DNA from 2 places in the Streptomyces sp. Je 1-332 genome. Region 1 is predicted to be linked to the other one. Evidence: riboswitches for the same ligand, from Rfam matches in the RefSeq annotation. Region 1 holds a riboswitch; the other holds the start of a gene.
The links. A riboswitch is a leader RNA that binds a small molecule or an ion and turns the genes downstream of it on or off. The one in region 1 is predicted to bind cobalamin.

Region 1 (7,018 bases):
CATGCCCGGCATCTTGTCGCTCACGTCGTGGGGAACCATGCGGTCATCGTATCGATTCCCGGTCCGGGTTCTGGAATGTGATCTCACATCGTGGATGGTTTGCGTCCATCACGTGGATGAGGGGAGCCGCGGCGCAGCTGAGGGCAGGTAGGTGACCGTCGGAGCGCCCGTGGCCGGATGCACCGCCACCTCCGCCGTCACCCCGTACACCTCGGCGAGGAGTTCGCTGGTCAGGACCTCCTTCGGCGCACCTGACGCGACGAGGCGGCCGGCGTCGAGCACGTACAGACGGTCGCAGTAGTACGCGGCCAGGTTGAGGTCGTGCAGGGCCAGGAGGTTCGTGGTGCCGAGGTCGCGGACGAGGGCGAGGATCTCCAGCTGGTAGCGGATGTCCAGGTGGTTGGTCGGCTCGTCCAGGACGAGGACCGCGGGCTCCTGCACCAGCGACCTCGCCACCAGGGCGCTCTGGCGCTCGCCGCCGGAGAGCCCGGCGAAGACACGGTGGGCGAGGCCGGCCGCGCCGACGCGTTCCAACGCGTCGGTGACCAAGGCGGCGTCCTGCGCGGTGTCCGCCTCCCAGAAGCGCTTGTGCGGGGAGCGGCCCATGGCGACGATCTGCCGGACGGTGAGCTCGAAGCCGGTGTGCCCGTCCTGCGGGACGGTGGCGATGCGGCGGGCCCGTTCCTTGGCCGAGCGGGCCGCCAGGTCGTCGCCGTCCAGGAGCACGCGGCCGCCGGTGGGCGCCAGGGCGCCGTAGACGCAGCGCAGGAGGGTGGTCTTGCCGCTGCCGTTGGGGCCGACGATGCCGATGGTCTCGCCCCGGGCCGCGTGCAGGGTGACGTCGTCGACCAGCCGCAGGCCGCCGGACGTCTCGTACGTGAGGTTCTCGGTGCGCAGCATCATGCCGGTCATGCGGGGGCCCCTTCCTGCGTACGGTTCTTGCGCAGCATCCACAGGAAGAACGGGCCGCCCGTCAGCGCCGTCAGGACGCCGACCGGGATGTCCTGCGGCGCCGCGACCGTGCGCGCGGCGAGGTCGGCCGCCACCAGGAACACCGCGCCCATCAGGGCCACCACCGGCAGGAGCGCCCGGTGTGCGGCGCCGACCAGCATCCGGGCGGCGTGCGGCACCATCAGGCCGACGAAGCCGATGGCCCCGCTGTAGGCGACGAGTACGCCGGTCAGGAGCGAGGCGAGGACGAAGACGGCGGCGCGGAAGCGGGCCGTGTCGAGTCCGAGGACGGTGGCGCCCTCCTCGCCGACCAGGAGCAGGTCGAGGGGGCGGGCGAGGGCGACGAGCAGGGCCGTGCCGAGAATGAGTGCGATACCGGGCAGCGCGAGCATGTCCCAGCGGGCGCTGCCGAGGCCGCCGAGGGTCCAGTACAGGACTTCCTTCAGGTGGTCGGCGCTGTCGGAGGTGATCAGGATCAGGCTGGTCAGGGCGGAGAGGATGTACGAGACGGCCACCCCGGAGAGGATCAGGCGGCCGGTGGCGAAGCTGCCGCCTCCTGACCTTGCCAGCGTGTAGACGACGAGGAGCGAGAGCAGGGCTCCCGCGAAGGCCGCGGCCGGGATCGTGACGGTGGTGGCCAGGCCCGCTCCCAGGCCGAAGACGCTGCCGAGGACGATGACGGCGACGGCTCCGGCGGATGCGCCGGAGGAGACGCCGAGCAGGAACGGGTCGGCCAGGGGGTTTCTCACCAGGGCCTGGAGGACGGCGCCTATTACTGCCAGGCCTGCGCCTACGGCTGCGCCGAGCAGGACCCTTGGGAGTCTTACGTCCAGAACGATGGTGCGGAACGGGGAAGGTTCCGCACCTCCCGTCAGGATCTCCAGGACGTCGGCGGTGGGTATGCGTACCGAGCCCAGGGCCAGGCCCGCCACGACCGCTGCCGCGAGGGCTGCGCAGAGCGCCGCGATGACTGTCGCGTAGCCCAGGCGTCTGCGGGTTCGTGCGGCCCTGGCGGGGCTCTCCCCAATCCCGCCCCTTCCCGAAACCGGGGCTCCGCCCCGGGCCCCGAACTGGTTGCCGTCAGTCACCGGCTTCGCCGAGTTCGTCCTCAAACGCCGGACGGGCTGAGATTTCACAGCTGGTCCGCCAGCTTCCCCACCGCCGCCGGGGCCCTCACCCCCACCACCGTGTCCGACAGCGGCAGTACCGCGAAGCGCTTGTGCTTGATGGCGGGGATGTCCGCCAGGACCGGGTCGTCGAGGAGGCGCTTCTTCTTCTGGGCGACCGTCGTGCCGCCGTAGTCGAGGATCACGATCACCTCGGGCTTGCGGTCGACCACCGACTCCCAGGACGCGTCACCGAAGGACTTGTCCAGGTCGGCGAAGACGTTACGGCCGCCCGCACGCTCGATGATGTCGTTGCCGATGCCGCGGCCGCCCGCCGTGAAGGCGGTCTTGTCGCCGCTGTCGTAGACGAAGACGGGGACGGGCTTCGACTTCGCCTCCGTCTGCGCCAGTTCACGCTTCGCCGCGGTCACCCACTTCTCCGCCCGCGGCCGCACCCCGAACGTGCTGCCGACCTCGCGGACTTCCTTGTAGACGTCGTCCATCGAGACGGGCTTCTTGGCGCAGCCCTCCACGTTCAGGCGGCTCTCCACGCCTGACTTCGCGAGGGCCCCGCGGCTGCGGCCCTCGCCCGCGAGGAAGGACGACGCGTAGCCGCCGTAGACGAAGTCGGGGTTCGCGGCCAGGAGTTTCTCGTAGGAGGGGTACTCCTTGGCTAGGACGGGGGTGTCCGCGTACGCCTTCGCGTACTTCGGCAGGACCTTGTCGTCCAGGTACGCCGTGCCCGCGATGCGGTCCTCGAGACCCAGCTCCAGCATCACTTCCGTGACGTGCTGGTTCATCGTGACGGCGCGCTTCGGGGGTGCTTCGTACGTCGTCTTCACGCCGCAGTTCGTGACCGTGTACGGGAAGCCTGGGGCCTTGGACTCCGGCTTCGAGTCGGCGCCGTCGGAGGACGAGCACGCGGCGAGCGGGGCCAGCAGGGCCGCGGCGAGCAGCAGACGTATGGGGCGGGACATGGCTGAGCTGCCTCCTCCAGGGGATTTCCGCGTCCCCTGCGTCGTGGGAGAAGAAGGCGGCAGGTCAGTTCCTGACTGCCCCACCCGCGAAGGGTGGGGTCACAGTGGCGGGACCGTGCCGGATTCGCACCGGCTTCCTGGGTCCTGCCGCCTCGAAGGTGAAGCTCAGTATGCCTGGAGGATCAGTACGCCTGGACGACCTTCACCTCTTCTTCGGTGACCTCGCCGTCCACGATCCGGAAGGAGCGGAACTGGAAGTCGCCCGCGTCGTCGGTGTCGGCCGTGGAGACCAGGACGTAGTGGGCGCCCGGCTCGTTGGCGTACGAGATGTCGGTGCGCGAGGGGTAGGCCTCGGTCGCCGTGTGCGAGTGGTAGACGATCACCGGCTCCTCGTCGCGGTCGTCCATCTCGCGGTAGAGCTTGAGGAGGTCGCCCGAGTCGAACTCGTAGAACGTGGGCGAGCGTGCCGCGTTCAGCATCGGGATGAAGCGCTCGGGGCGGCCGGTTCCCTCCGGGCCCGCGACCACACCGCAGGCCTCGTCGGGGTGGTCCTGGCGCGCGTGCGCGACGATCTGGTCGTGGAGGGCCTGGGTCAGGGTCAGCATGGCAGCCAGGATAAGCAGAAGGGCCGACCCGTACCGAAGAGTGGTACGGACCGGCCCACATGCTGGGATCGAGCGGGAATGACCTGACGGTCAGGACTTGATCGCGTCCTGCTTGTCCGCCTCGCCACCACCCGTCGACTGCGTGTCGTTGCGCTTCTGCATGACCAGATAGCCGACGCCGAGGATCAGCGCCCACACCGGAGCGGCGTAGAGCGAGATCCGCGCGTCCTTGTCGATGCCCATCATGACGATGACCATCGCGATGAAGGCGAGCGCGAACCAGCTCGTGAACGGAGCTCCCGGCGCACGGAAGGTGGACATCGGCAGCTCGCCGCGGTCGGCCTTGCGGCGGTACTTGATCTGGCAGATCAGGATCATGATCCAGGCCCACATGCCGGAGATGGTCGCGAAGGAGACGACGTAGTTGAACGCCTCGCCCGGCCACTGGTAGTTGATCCAGACGCCGACCAGCATCAGGGTCGCGGAGAAGGTGGTGCCGACCAGCGGCAGGCCGTTCTTCGTCAGCTTGGTGAAGAACTTCGGGCCCTGGCCGTTGAGCGCGAGGTCGCGCAGCATGCGGCCGGTGGAGTACATGCCCGAGTTGCAGGAGGAGAGCGCGGCCGTCAGGACGACGAAGTTGACGATCGCGGCGCCGATGCCGAGGCCCATCTCCTGGAAGGCCGCGACGAACGGCGAGACGCCCGGCTGGAACGAGGTCCACGGCACGACCGAGAGGATCATGACGAGGGCGCCGACGTAGAAGACGGCGATGCGCCACGGCACGGTGTTGATGGCCTTGGGCAGGACGGTCTTCGGGTCCTTGGACTCGCCCGCGGTGACGCCGACCAGCTCGACGGCGAGGAAGGCGAACATCACGATCTGCAGCGTCATCAGCGTGGAGCCGATGCCGTTCGGGAAGAAGCCGCCCTGGTCCCACAGGTGGGAGACGGACGCGGTGTCGCCGGCGTCGGAGAAGCCGATGGTGAGGATGCCGGCGCAGATGAGGATCATGCCGATGATCGCGGTGACCTTGACCATCGAGAACCAGAACTCGAGCTCACCGAAGAGCTTCACGGAGATCAGGTTGGCGCCGTACAGGATGACCGTGAAGATCAGCGCGTAGGCCCATTGTGGAATGGCGTCATGTGTCCAGTACTGCATGTACTGGGCCGCTGCCGTGACTTCCGTGATGCCGGTGACGACCCAGAAGAGCCAGTACGTCCAGCCGGTCACGTACCCGAAGAACGGGCCGATGAATTCACGCGCGTACTCCGAGAAGGAGCCCGACACGGCGCGGTACATGAGCAGCTCGCCCAGGGCCCGCATGATGAAGAAGATGACGAGGCCGGCGATGGCGTACGCCAGGATGAGGCTCGGACCGGCCTTGTGAATGGCCTTGCCCGCACCGAGGAACAGGCCGGTGCCGATGGCACCGCCGATCGCGATCATCTGGATCTGCCGGGCGCCGAGCCCGCGCTGATAACCCTCGCCTGACGTGCCGGACGAACCGCCCGTTCCGCCGGCCTCATTGCCGTCGTGATGCTCTTCGACCTGCACTGAGGTCATGGTGACGCCTTTCTCCACGCTGATCCGTGCCCGCAGTCTGCGTATGGCAACGGATCAGGTCCTGATCCCCCCGGATATGGATGGAGTGCTACCGGCGGTCTGCCGGCCCGAGCGCCACCGGTGACATGGGTGGCGTCACCGAGTGGTCGTGAAGATTTATCACGGCCGTGACAGTGATCGGCCGTGGCACGTGTGGCTCACGCCACGAGAAAAACCGGACAAAATTCCCTCGGCGCCTCAAAAATGGGCAGTTAAGTGACGCGATCGTTATCCGGATTTGAGCGTCCGATGAGCGAACGGAGTGTAATCGCTGCCGCTTACACCGACTTTGCGGGCGACCGTGGCCACTTCCGTGTGACTTCTAACCGATGAGGGTGGCGACCAGCGTCTCCTGCAGACCGCCGAGCCAGAGATAGGCCATCACCATCGGCTTGCGGGCGTCGGAGTCCGGCAGCTGGTAGAGCAGGTCCGTGTCCTCCTCGTCGGTCACCTCCAGGCGGGCGCCGATCGCGAGGCGGAGGTCGTTGAGCGCGCCGAGCCAGTGCCGCGACTCGTCGGCGGACAGCTTCAGGACGGCGCCGCCCTCGCCCTTCGACGTCAGCGCGTCCAGGCTGCGGATCACCACCAGGGCGTCCTCGCGCTTCTTGGCCCGCAGGTCGTTCTCGGTGAAGCGCCTGAACTCCGAGGAGTAGGCCCGCAGTTCGTCGGCGTCGGTGGCGCCCTCCTCGCTGCCGGGCCCGCCATAGGCGTCCGGAAGGAGCCGCTGGAGGACCGGGTCGGTGGGCGGCTCGCTCGGGCCTTCGGCGAACAGCTCCGCGAGCGGATCGTCGGGGGCGTCCTCGGCCGGGCCCGGACCGATCAGCTCCAGGAGCTGGACGGCGAGGGACCGGATGATCGAGATCTCGACCTCGTCGAGCGCGACGGCCGCGCCGCCCCCGGGAATGGCTTCGAATTGTCCTGGCATCAGATGCGTCGCTACTTCCGGTCCTGCTGGAGGGTGGCCCACAGACCGTATCCGTGCATGGCCTGTACGTCGCGCTCCATCTCCTCGCGGGAGCCGGTGGAGACGACCGCGCGACCCTTGTGATGCACGTCCATCATCAGCTTCGTGGCCTTCTCCTTCGAGTACCCGAAGTAGGACTGGAACACATAGGTCACGTAACTCATCAGATTGACCGGGTCGTTGTGGACGAGCGTGATCCAGGGGACGTCGGGCTCCGGGACGGCGAAGGTCTCTTCGTCGGATTCCGGGCGGGTGATCTCTGCGGGAGCCGTACTCACGCCACCCATGCTGCCACCCGCAGGGGGCCCTCGCACAAATGGACTCAGGAAATCGTCAGAGTGACGAGATGCGGGGTAGCATCCTTCGTATGAACACAGCGGACCTTGGGCTGCCGGTGGATGTTCCGTCGACCGCGCTCTTCACGGATCACTACGAGCTCACGATGCTGCAGGCCGCGCTGAAGGCCGGCACCGCCGACCGGCGCTCCGTCTTCGAGGTCTTCACCCGCAGACTGCCCGAGGGACGCCGCTATGGAGTGGTCGCCGGAACCGGCCGCGTCCTGGACGCCGTGGAGAACTTCCGCTTCGACGCCGACGTCATCGGCTTCCTGCGCGAGCGCCGTGTCGTCGACGAGGAGACCCTCCAGTGGCTCGCCTCGTACCGCTTCAGCGGTGACGTCTGGGGCTATCCGGAGGGCGAGGTCTACTTCCCCGGCTCGCCGATCCTGCGCGTCGAGGGCTCCTTCGCGGAGTGCGTGCTCCTGGAGACGGTGATCCTCTCCATCCTCAACCACGACTCGGCGATCGCGGC
Region 2 (7,018 bases), 4.4 Mb from region 1:
CCTCGGCGGTGCGCTCGCCCGTGACGAACCGGGCGTCGCTCTCGTCGACGTCGCTGGTCAGGAGGTTCGCCGCGAGCGCGTCCGTACGGGCGACGATGAGCGTCGGCACGTCGGCGATGTCGGCGGCCAGGCGTGCCGCGTTGAGGGTGCGGATGTGCTGGCCGGTCGGCACGAGGACCTTGCCGCCCAGGTGACCGCACTTCTTCTCCGAGGCCAGCTGGTCCTCGTAGTGGATGCCTGCCGCGCCCGCGGCGATCATCGCCTTGGTCAGCTCGAAGGCGTTGAGCGGTCCGCCGAAGCCCGCCTCCGCGTCGGCGACGATCGGCGCGAGCCAGTCGGTGGTGTCGTCGCCGCCCTCCGCGGTGGCGATCTGGTCGGCGCGCAGCAGGGCGTTGTTGATCCGACGGACCACCTGCGGCACCGAGTTGGCGGGGTAGAGCGACTGGTCGGGGTAGGTGTGCCCGGCCTGGTTGGCGTCGGCGGCCACCTGCCAGCCGGACAGGTAGATCGCCTGCAGACCGGCCTTCACCTGCTGGACCGCCTGCCCGCCGGTCAGGGCGCCGAGCGCGTGGATGTAGTCCTGCTCGTGCAGTTGGCGCCACAGCCGCTCGGCGCCGCGGCGGGCCAGGGTGTGCTCCTCGCGGACGCTGCCGGAGAGCCGGACCACGTCATCGGCGGAGTAGGTGCGCTCGATGCCCTTCCACCGGGCGTCGGCCGCCCACCGCTGAGCCAGCTCCTGGGCCGTAGCCGTCGTCGTCCCTGCCTGTGCCATGACCGTCTCCCGGAGGTTCGTGAACTGTGCGAAGGTGTGGCACTGAGTGCCGTAATTGCGTGAGAGTGCGGCCCGTCGGCGGAGCCCGGCGGGCCGCGGTACGACTCTGACATCGGCACTCAGTGCCAACAACCAGGGAAAGGTGCCAAGTTCTGCGCATCTTTTCCCGCCGAATTGCCAACTCTGTTAACGGGAGCCACGGGTGAGCAAGACGTACGCGGGAGCACGGCTGCGACGGCTGCGGGAGGAGCGCCGCATGAGCCAGGCCGACCTGGCCCGGGCCCTCGCCATCTCTCCGAGCTATCTGAACCAGATGGAGCACGACTCCCGGCCGCTGACGGTGCCCGTGCTGCTACGTCTCACGGAGGCGTTCGGCGTCGACCCGGGCTTCTTCTCCGAGCGCGACACCAGCCGCTTGGTGGCGGACCTGCGGGACGCCCTCACCGGCGAGGTCTCGGCGGGGCGGGTCTCCGCGTCCGACCTCTCGGACCTGGCATCGCGCATGCCCGCCGTGGCCACGGTCCTGGTCGACCTCGGCCGCCGCAACCAGCTCCTCACCGAACAGCTCTCCGAAGCCGCGGAGGGGCGAGGCCAGGGAGCGGTGGCTCAGCCCCGCTCGGCGCACGAGGAGATCCGTGAGTTCTTCTACCGGCGCCAGAACTACCTGCACGACATCGACATCGCCGCCGAGCGGTTCGCGACGGAGATCGGCGTACGCCAGGGCGAGGTCGTGCGCGCCCTGTCCGCGCGCCTCGCCGAGCGCCACGGGGTGCGCCTGGCCGCGGACGCCGACCAACTCCTGCACCACTACGATCCAACGGCCCGGGTCCTGCACCTCTCCAACCGGCTGCGCCCCGGCCAACAGGCGTTCCGGATGGCGACCCAGCTCGCCCTCCTGGAGTACGCGGACGAGATCTCCGCGCTCGCGTCGGAGGACTTCGGCCAGGAGACCGCGGCCTGGCCACTGGCCCGCATCGGCATCGCCAACTACTTCGCGGCCGCGCTGATCCTGCCCTACCGCCGCTTCCACGCGGCGGCGGAGGAGTTCCGCTACGACATCGAGCGGCTCACCGACCACTTCGGCCTCGGCTACGAGACCATCTGCCACCGTCTCAGTACCCTGCAGCGCCCCCGGCTGCGCGGCGTGCCCTTCTCCTTCGTCCGCGTCGACAGGGCGGGCAACATGTCGAAGCGTCAGTCGGCCACCGCGTTCCACTTCTCCCGGGCGGGCGGCACCTGCCCGCTGTGGAACGTGTACGAGGCGTTCGCCGCGCCGGGCCGCATCCACGTCCAGGTCGCCGCCATGCCCGACGGGCAGCGTTTCCTGTGGACCGCCCGTGCGGTCACCCGGCACCGCGGCGGCTGGGGAGAGCCCGGCAAGACGTTCGCCATCGGCCTCGGCTGCGAGATCCGCCATGCGGCACGGCTCGTCTACTCCGACGGCCTCGATCTCGGCAGCGCCTCGTCCGCCGTGCCCATCGGCATGGGCTGCCGCCTCTGCGAACGCACCGACTGCCCCCAGCGGGCGGTGCCCCCGCTGGACCGGCGCCTGGCCATCGACGAGAACAGCAGCACTTTCATTCCCTATCCGGTGGCCGGGGAACAGGAGAGGCCCTGAGGTCTCATGACACGCCTACGGGCACACATGGGGGGTTTTATTGCACATTACTTGCAACTACACTTCATGTGCAGAAAGAGAGCTGTAGGTGAAGGAGACGCCGGTGGCAGCGGGGCGCGTTGTGCTGGGGATCGAGTCGTCGTGCGACGAGACGGGGGCGGGGATCGTCTCGCAAGGGCGGTTGCTCGCCCATGCGGTGGCGTCGAGCATGGACGAGCACGCCCGGTTCGGCGGCGTGGTCCCCGAGATCGCCGCACGAGCGCACCTGCACTCCTTCACCCCGGTCGTCCGCCACGCCCTCGACCAGGCGGGCCTGAAGCTGTCCGACATCGGCGCGGTGGCGGTCACCACGGGCCCCGGCCTGTCCGGCGCGCTCCAGGTCGGCCTCGCGGGAGCCAGGACCCTGGCCTACGGGCTGGACGTCCCGCTGTACGGGGTGCACCACCTGGCCGGGCATGTCGCCGCCGACACGCTGGAGCACGGCCCGCTGCCCGACCCCTGCGTGGTCCTGATCGTCTCGGGCGGGCACACCTCCCTGCTGCTCGTCCGGGACCTGGCCCGTGACCCGATCGTGCACCTGGGGGACACCCTGGACGACGCGGCGGGCGAGTGCTTCGACAAGGTCGCCCGCGTCTTCGGCCTGCCGTATCCGGGCGGCCCCGCCATCGACCGCGCCGCACGGAGCGGCGATCCGCGGGCGGTGGCCTTCCCCCGCCCCCTCACCGGGCCGAAGGACGACCCGTACGCGTTCTCCTTCTCCGGTCTCAAGACCGCCGCCGCGCGCTGGGCCGAGGGGCACGCCGGCCGTGATCTTCCGGTGGCGGACGGCGCGGCCTCGCTCCAGGAGGCCGTCGCGGACGTACTGACCCGCAAGGCGCTCGCCGCCTGCCGGGATCACGGGGTCGGGACCCTCGTCGTGGTGGGCGGTGTCGCCGCCAACTCGCGGGTGCGGTCGCTCGCCGAGGAGCGGTGCGCCGCCGCGGGCCTGCGGCTGCGCGTACCCCCGATGACCCTGTGCACCGACAACGGCGCGATGATCGCCGCCGTCGGCGACCTGCTCGTACGCTCCGGGGCCCAGCCCGCACCCTGGGACGTGTCGATCGACCCGTCGGCTCCCCTCGCGTACGCGGCCCTGCAGCCGAGGGCGGCCACGGCGAGGGCCGCTTGATGGCGGCGGTCGTGCGGGTGCTGAGCGGTGCGCAACTGCTCGCGTACGTCGACGACTTGCGCGGCGTGTACGCCGAAGTCTTCGGCGCGGCGCCCTGGTACGAGGACGAGGAGAGGGTGGCCCAGTTCCTGGTCCGGCTCGGCGACGACGCGCGGCGGCCCGGCTTCACCGCGGCGGTCGCCCTGGAGGGCGCGCGCATCACGGGGTTCACCACCGGGTGGACCACGCCCGCCCCCTTTCCCGCCGACCGCTGCTATCCGCAGGTGGCTGCCGGACTGGGCGCCGAGCGCGCCAAGTCGTGGCTGTGCGGGGCCCTGGAGATAGACGAGCTCGCCGTGCGCCCCACCGCGCAGGGCACCGGGACCGGGGCCGCCCTGCTTGACGCGGTGGCCGCCGGCGCCCCCGACGGCCGTCTCTGGCTGCTGACTTCGGTCAGGTCGCCGCAGGCCATGGCCTTCTACGGCCGCCGGGGCTGGACCCAGGCGACACACCCCGCTCCCGACGGCAGGGGCGTCGTCGTCTTCCTCGGGCCCCGCCACCCCGCCAGGACCCTCGCGGCGTCCCGCGGCGTGGAAGGCGCGACCGCCCGGGAAGCGTGCCGCACGTCTGGCGCGCACGGGCCGATGCACATGGGCTGACCAGGGGCGTACGCCCCTGACCGGTGCGCTCGCGCGTGCCACAGGTGGGGCGGTCCCGCAAGTTGTCAGTTGGCTCGATCGCGCACTAAGGTCGCCACGCCTTGGTGCTCGGGAAATCCGGTGTGATGCCGGTGCGGCCCTCGCCACTGTGATCGGGAAGTCCGGCTCCAGCCCTCGCGGCAGCCACTGGGTACTCGCGTACCCGGGAAGGCGGAGTCCGGTCGGTACGACCCGTCAGCCAGGAGACCGGCCAAGGCGCGTTGTCCATCCACGAGGTGCTGGAGAGGGTCTGCTTAGCCATGCACATAGCCGAGGGTTTCCTCCCGCCGGCGCACGCGATCGCCTGGGGCGTAGCGTCCGCGCCGTTCGTCGTCCACGGAGTCCGCTCCCTCACCCGTGAGGTCAAGGAACACCCGGAGAGCACACTGCTCCTGGGCGCCTCGGGAGCGTTCACCTTTGTCCTTTCCGCGCTGAAGATCCCATCCGTCACGGGCAGTTGTTCGCACCCGACGGGGACCGGGCTCGGCGCGATCCTGTTCCGGCCGCCGATCATGACGGTGCTCGGCACCATCACCCTTCTGTTCCAGGCGCTGCTGCTCGCCCACGGCGGGCTCACCACGCTCGGCGCCAACGTCTTCTCCATGGCGATCGTCGGGCCCTGGGCCGGATACGCCGTCTACCGCCTCCTGAAGCGGTACGACGTGCCGCTCATGGTCGCCGTGTTCTTCGGCGCGTTCGTCGCGGACCTGTCCACGTACTGCGTCACCAGCGTCCAGCTCGCCATGGCGTTCCCCGACCCCGGCAGCGGATTCATCGGCGCACTGGGCAAGTTCGGCGGCATCTTCGCCGTCACGCAGATCCCCCTCGCGGTCAGCGAAGGACTGCTCACCGTCATCGTGATGCGGCTGCTGGTGCAGTCCAGCAGGGGAGAGCTCACGCGGCTCGGCGTACTGCTGCAGGGCAAGAAGCAGGCCGATACGACGAAGACGGCCGATACCACCAAGACGACCGAGACGACCGAGACGACCAAGACGACCGCGACGACCAAGACGACGGAGACGGGGGCCAGCGCCTGATGAGCCGGAACGCGAAGATCAACACTCTGCTCCTCCTCATCGTCGCCGCGCTCGCGGTGCTGCCGTTGGCGCTCGGCCTCGGGGACGACGAGAAGGAGCCGTTCGCCGGGGCCGACGCCCAGGCCGAGACCGCGATCACGGAGATCAAGCCGGACTACGAGCCCTGGTTCTCGCCGCTGTACGAACCCCCGTCAGGGGAGGTCGAGTCGGCGCTCTTCGCGCTGCAGGCGGCGCTGGGAGCGGGCGTCCTCGCGTACTACTTCGGTCTGCGCAAGGGACGCCGTCAGGGCACGGAGATCGCGCGCGCCGGGGGGGCCGACACGGAGAAGGCCACCACCGAGAAGGCCGCCGACGCGGAGAGCGGCCGGGCCGAGACCGAGCAGGTCTGACCCCGCGTGCTGCCCATCGACGCGGCGGCGCACAGCAGTCGCTGGCGCCGCCGCCACCCCGTGGACAAAGCCGTGCTCGGGCTCGGCCTCACCGTCCTCGCGGTCTCCCTGCCCCCCTGGCCGGGTGCCGCCCTGGTGCTCGTCGCCGCGCTCGCCGTGCTGCTCGGGCCCGCCGGTGTGCCGCCGCGCAAACTGTGGCGTGCCTACCGCGTACCGCTCGGCTTCTGCGTCACCGGCGCCCTGACCCTGCTCGTCCAACTCGGCGGTCCTGGAGGGTTCTTCACGCTCGCCGAGGGTGGGCCCGCACGGGCGGGCGGACTCCTCCTGCGCACATCGGCGGCCTCGCTCGGCGTCCTGCTGTTCGCCTTCACCACGCCTCTGTCGGATCTGTTGCCCCGGCTGGTCAGGGCGGGTGTGCCGGCGCCGGTCGTCGACGTGGCTCTCGTCATGTACCGGATGAGCTTCCTCCTCCTGGACTCCATGAGCCGGATCCGGCAGGCGCAGGCCGCGCGCCTCGGCCACACCACCCGGGCCGCCACGTGGCGCTCGCTCGGCGGCCTCGGCGCCACCGCGTTCGTGCGGGCCTTCGACCGTGCGGGCCGGCTCCAGGCCGGGCTCGCCGGACGGGGGTACGACGGAACCCTGCGGGTGTTGGTGCCCGACGCCCGGATCTCGCGGAGCTTCGTGGCCGCGAGCGCCGCGCTCCTCACGGGCCTCGCGGCCCTCACCTTCGTACTGGAAAGGCTTCTTCCATGAGTGAGCCCGGCGCTCCCCGCGAGCCGAGCGGGTCCTTGGTCGCTCTGCGCGCCGCTTCCTACGCGTACGAGGACGGGCCCACCGTGCTCAGCGGCCTGGACTTCGACGTCACCGAGGGCCGCGCGCTGGCGCTCCTAGGCCGCAACGGCAGCGGCAAGACCACCCTGATGCGGCTGCTGAGCGGCGGACTGCGCCCGGACCAGGGCGAGTTGACGCTCGGGGGCGCCCCCGTGACGTACGACCGCAAGGGGCTCACCCGGCTGCGCACCACCGTTCAGCTCGTCGTCCAGGACCCCGACGACCAGTTGTTCGCCGCATCGGTCGAGCAGGACGTGTCCTTCGGGCCGCTGAACCTGGGGCTGCCGGACGACGAGGTGCGCGCCCGCGTCGGGGAGGCGCTCGCCGCGCTCGACATCAGCGCCCTGGCGGACCGCCCCACCCACCTCCTCTCGTACGGCCAGCGGAAGCGGACGGCCATCGCGGGCGCCGTGGCGATGCGCCCCCGCGTCCTGATCCTCGACGAGCCGACCGCCGGCCTCGACCCCGACGGCCAGGAACGCCTCCTGGCCACCCTGCAAGGCCTGCGGGACGCCGGGACGAC

Region 2: another riboswitch for cobalamin. It lies ahead of ABXJ52_RS33505 (energy-coupling factor ABC transporter permease); the one in region 1 lies ahead of ABXJ52_RS14055 (ABC transporter substrate-binding protein).

The regions. Positions count from the first base shown of each region.
Region 1 is NZ_CP160402.1:3,097,102-3,104,119, forward strand. It holds gene ABXJ52_RS14040 (putative leader peptide) at 1-39, opposite strand, end outside; gene ABXJ52_RS14045 (ABC transporter ATP-binding protein) at 109-912, opposite strand; gene ABXJ52_RS14050 (iron ABC transporter permease) at 909-1,937, opposite strand; gene ABXJ52_RS14055 (ABC transporter substrate-binding protein) at 2,084-3,034, opposite strand; cobalamin riboswitch at 3,079-3,227, opposite strand; gene ABXJ52_RS14060 (M67 family metallopeptidase) at 3,217-3,639, opposite strand; gene ABXJ52_RS14065 (amino acid permease) at 3,730-5,205, opposite strand; gene ABXJ52_RS14070 (DUF2017 domain-containing protein) at 5,567-6,169, opposite strand; gene clpS (ATP-dependent Clp protease adapter ClpS) at 6,181-6,495, opposite strand; gene ABXJ52_RS14080 (nicotinate phosphoribosyltransferase) at 6,576-7,018, shown strand, end outside.
Region 2 is NZ_CP160402.1:7,458,448-7,465,465, forward strand. It holds gene aceA (isocitrate lyase) at 1-772, opposite strand, end outside; gene ABXJ52_RS33490 (short-chain fatty acyl-CoA regulator family protein) at 975-2,390, shown strand; gene tsaD (tRNA (adenosine(37)-N6)-threonylcarbamoyltransferase complex transferase subunit TsaD) at 2,494-3,558, shown strand; gene ABXJ52_RS33500 (GNAT family N-acetyltransferase) at 3,558-4,196, shown strand; cobalamin riboswitch at 4,282-4,466, shown strand; gene ABXJ52_RS33505 (energy-coupling factor ABC transporter permease) at 4,496-5,272, shown strand; gene ABXJ52_RS33510 (energy-coupling factor ABC transporter substrate-binding protein) at 5,272-5,661, shown strand; gene cbiQ (cobalt ECF transporter T component CbiQ) at 5,668-6,417, shown strand; gene ABXJ52_RS33520 (ATP-binding cassette domain-containing protein) at 6,414-7,018, shown strand, end outside.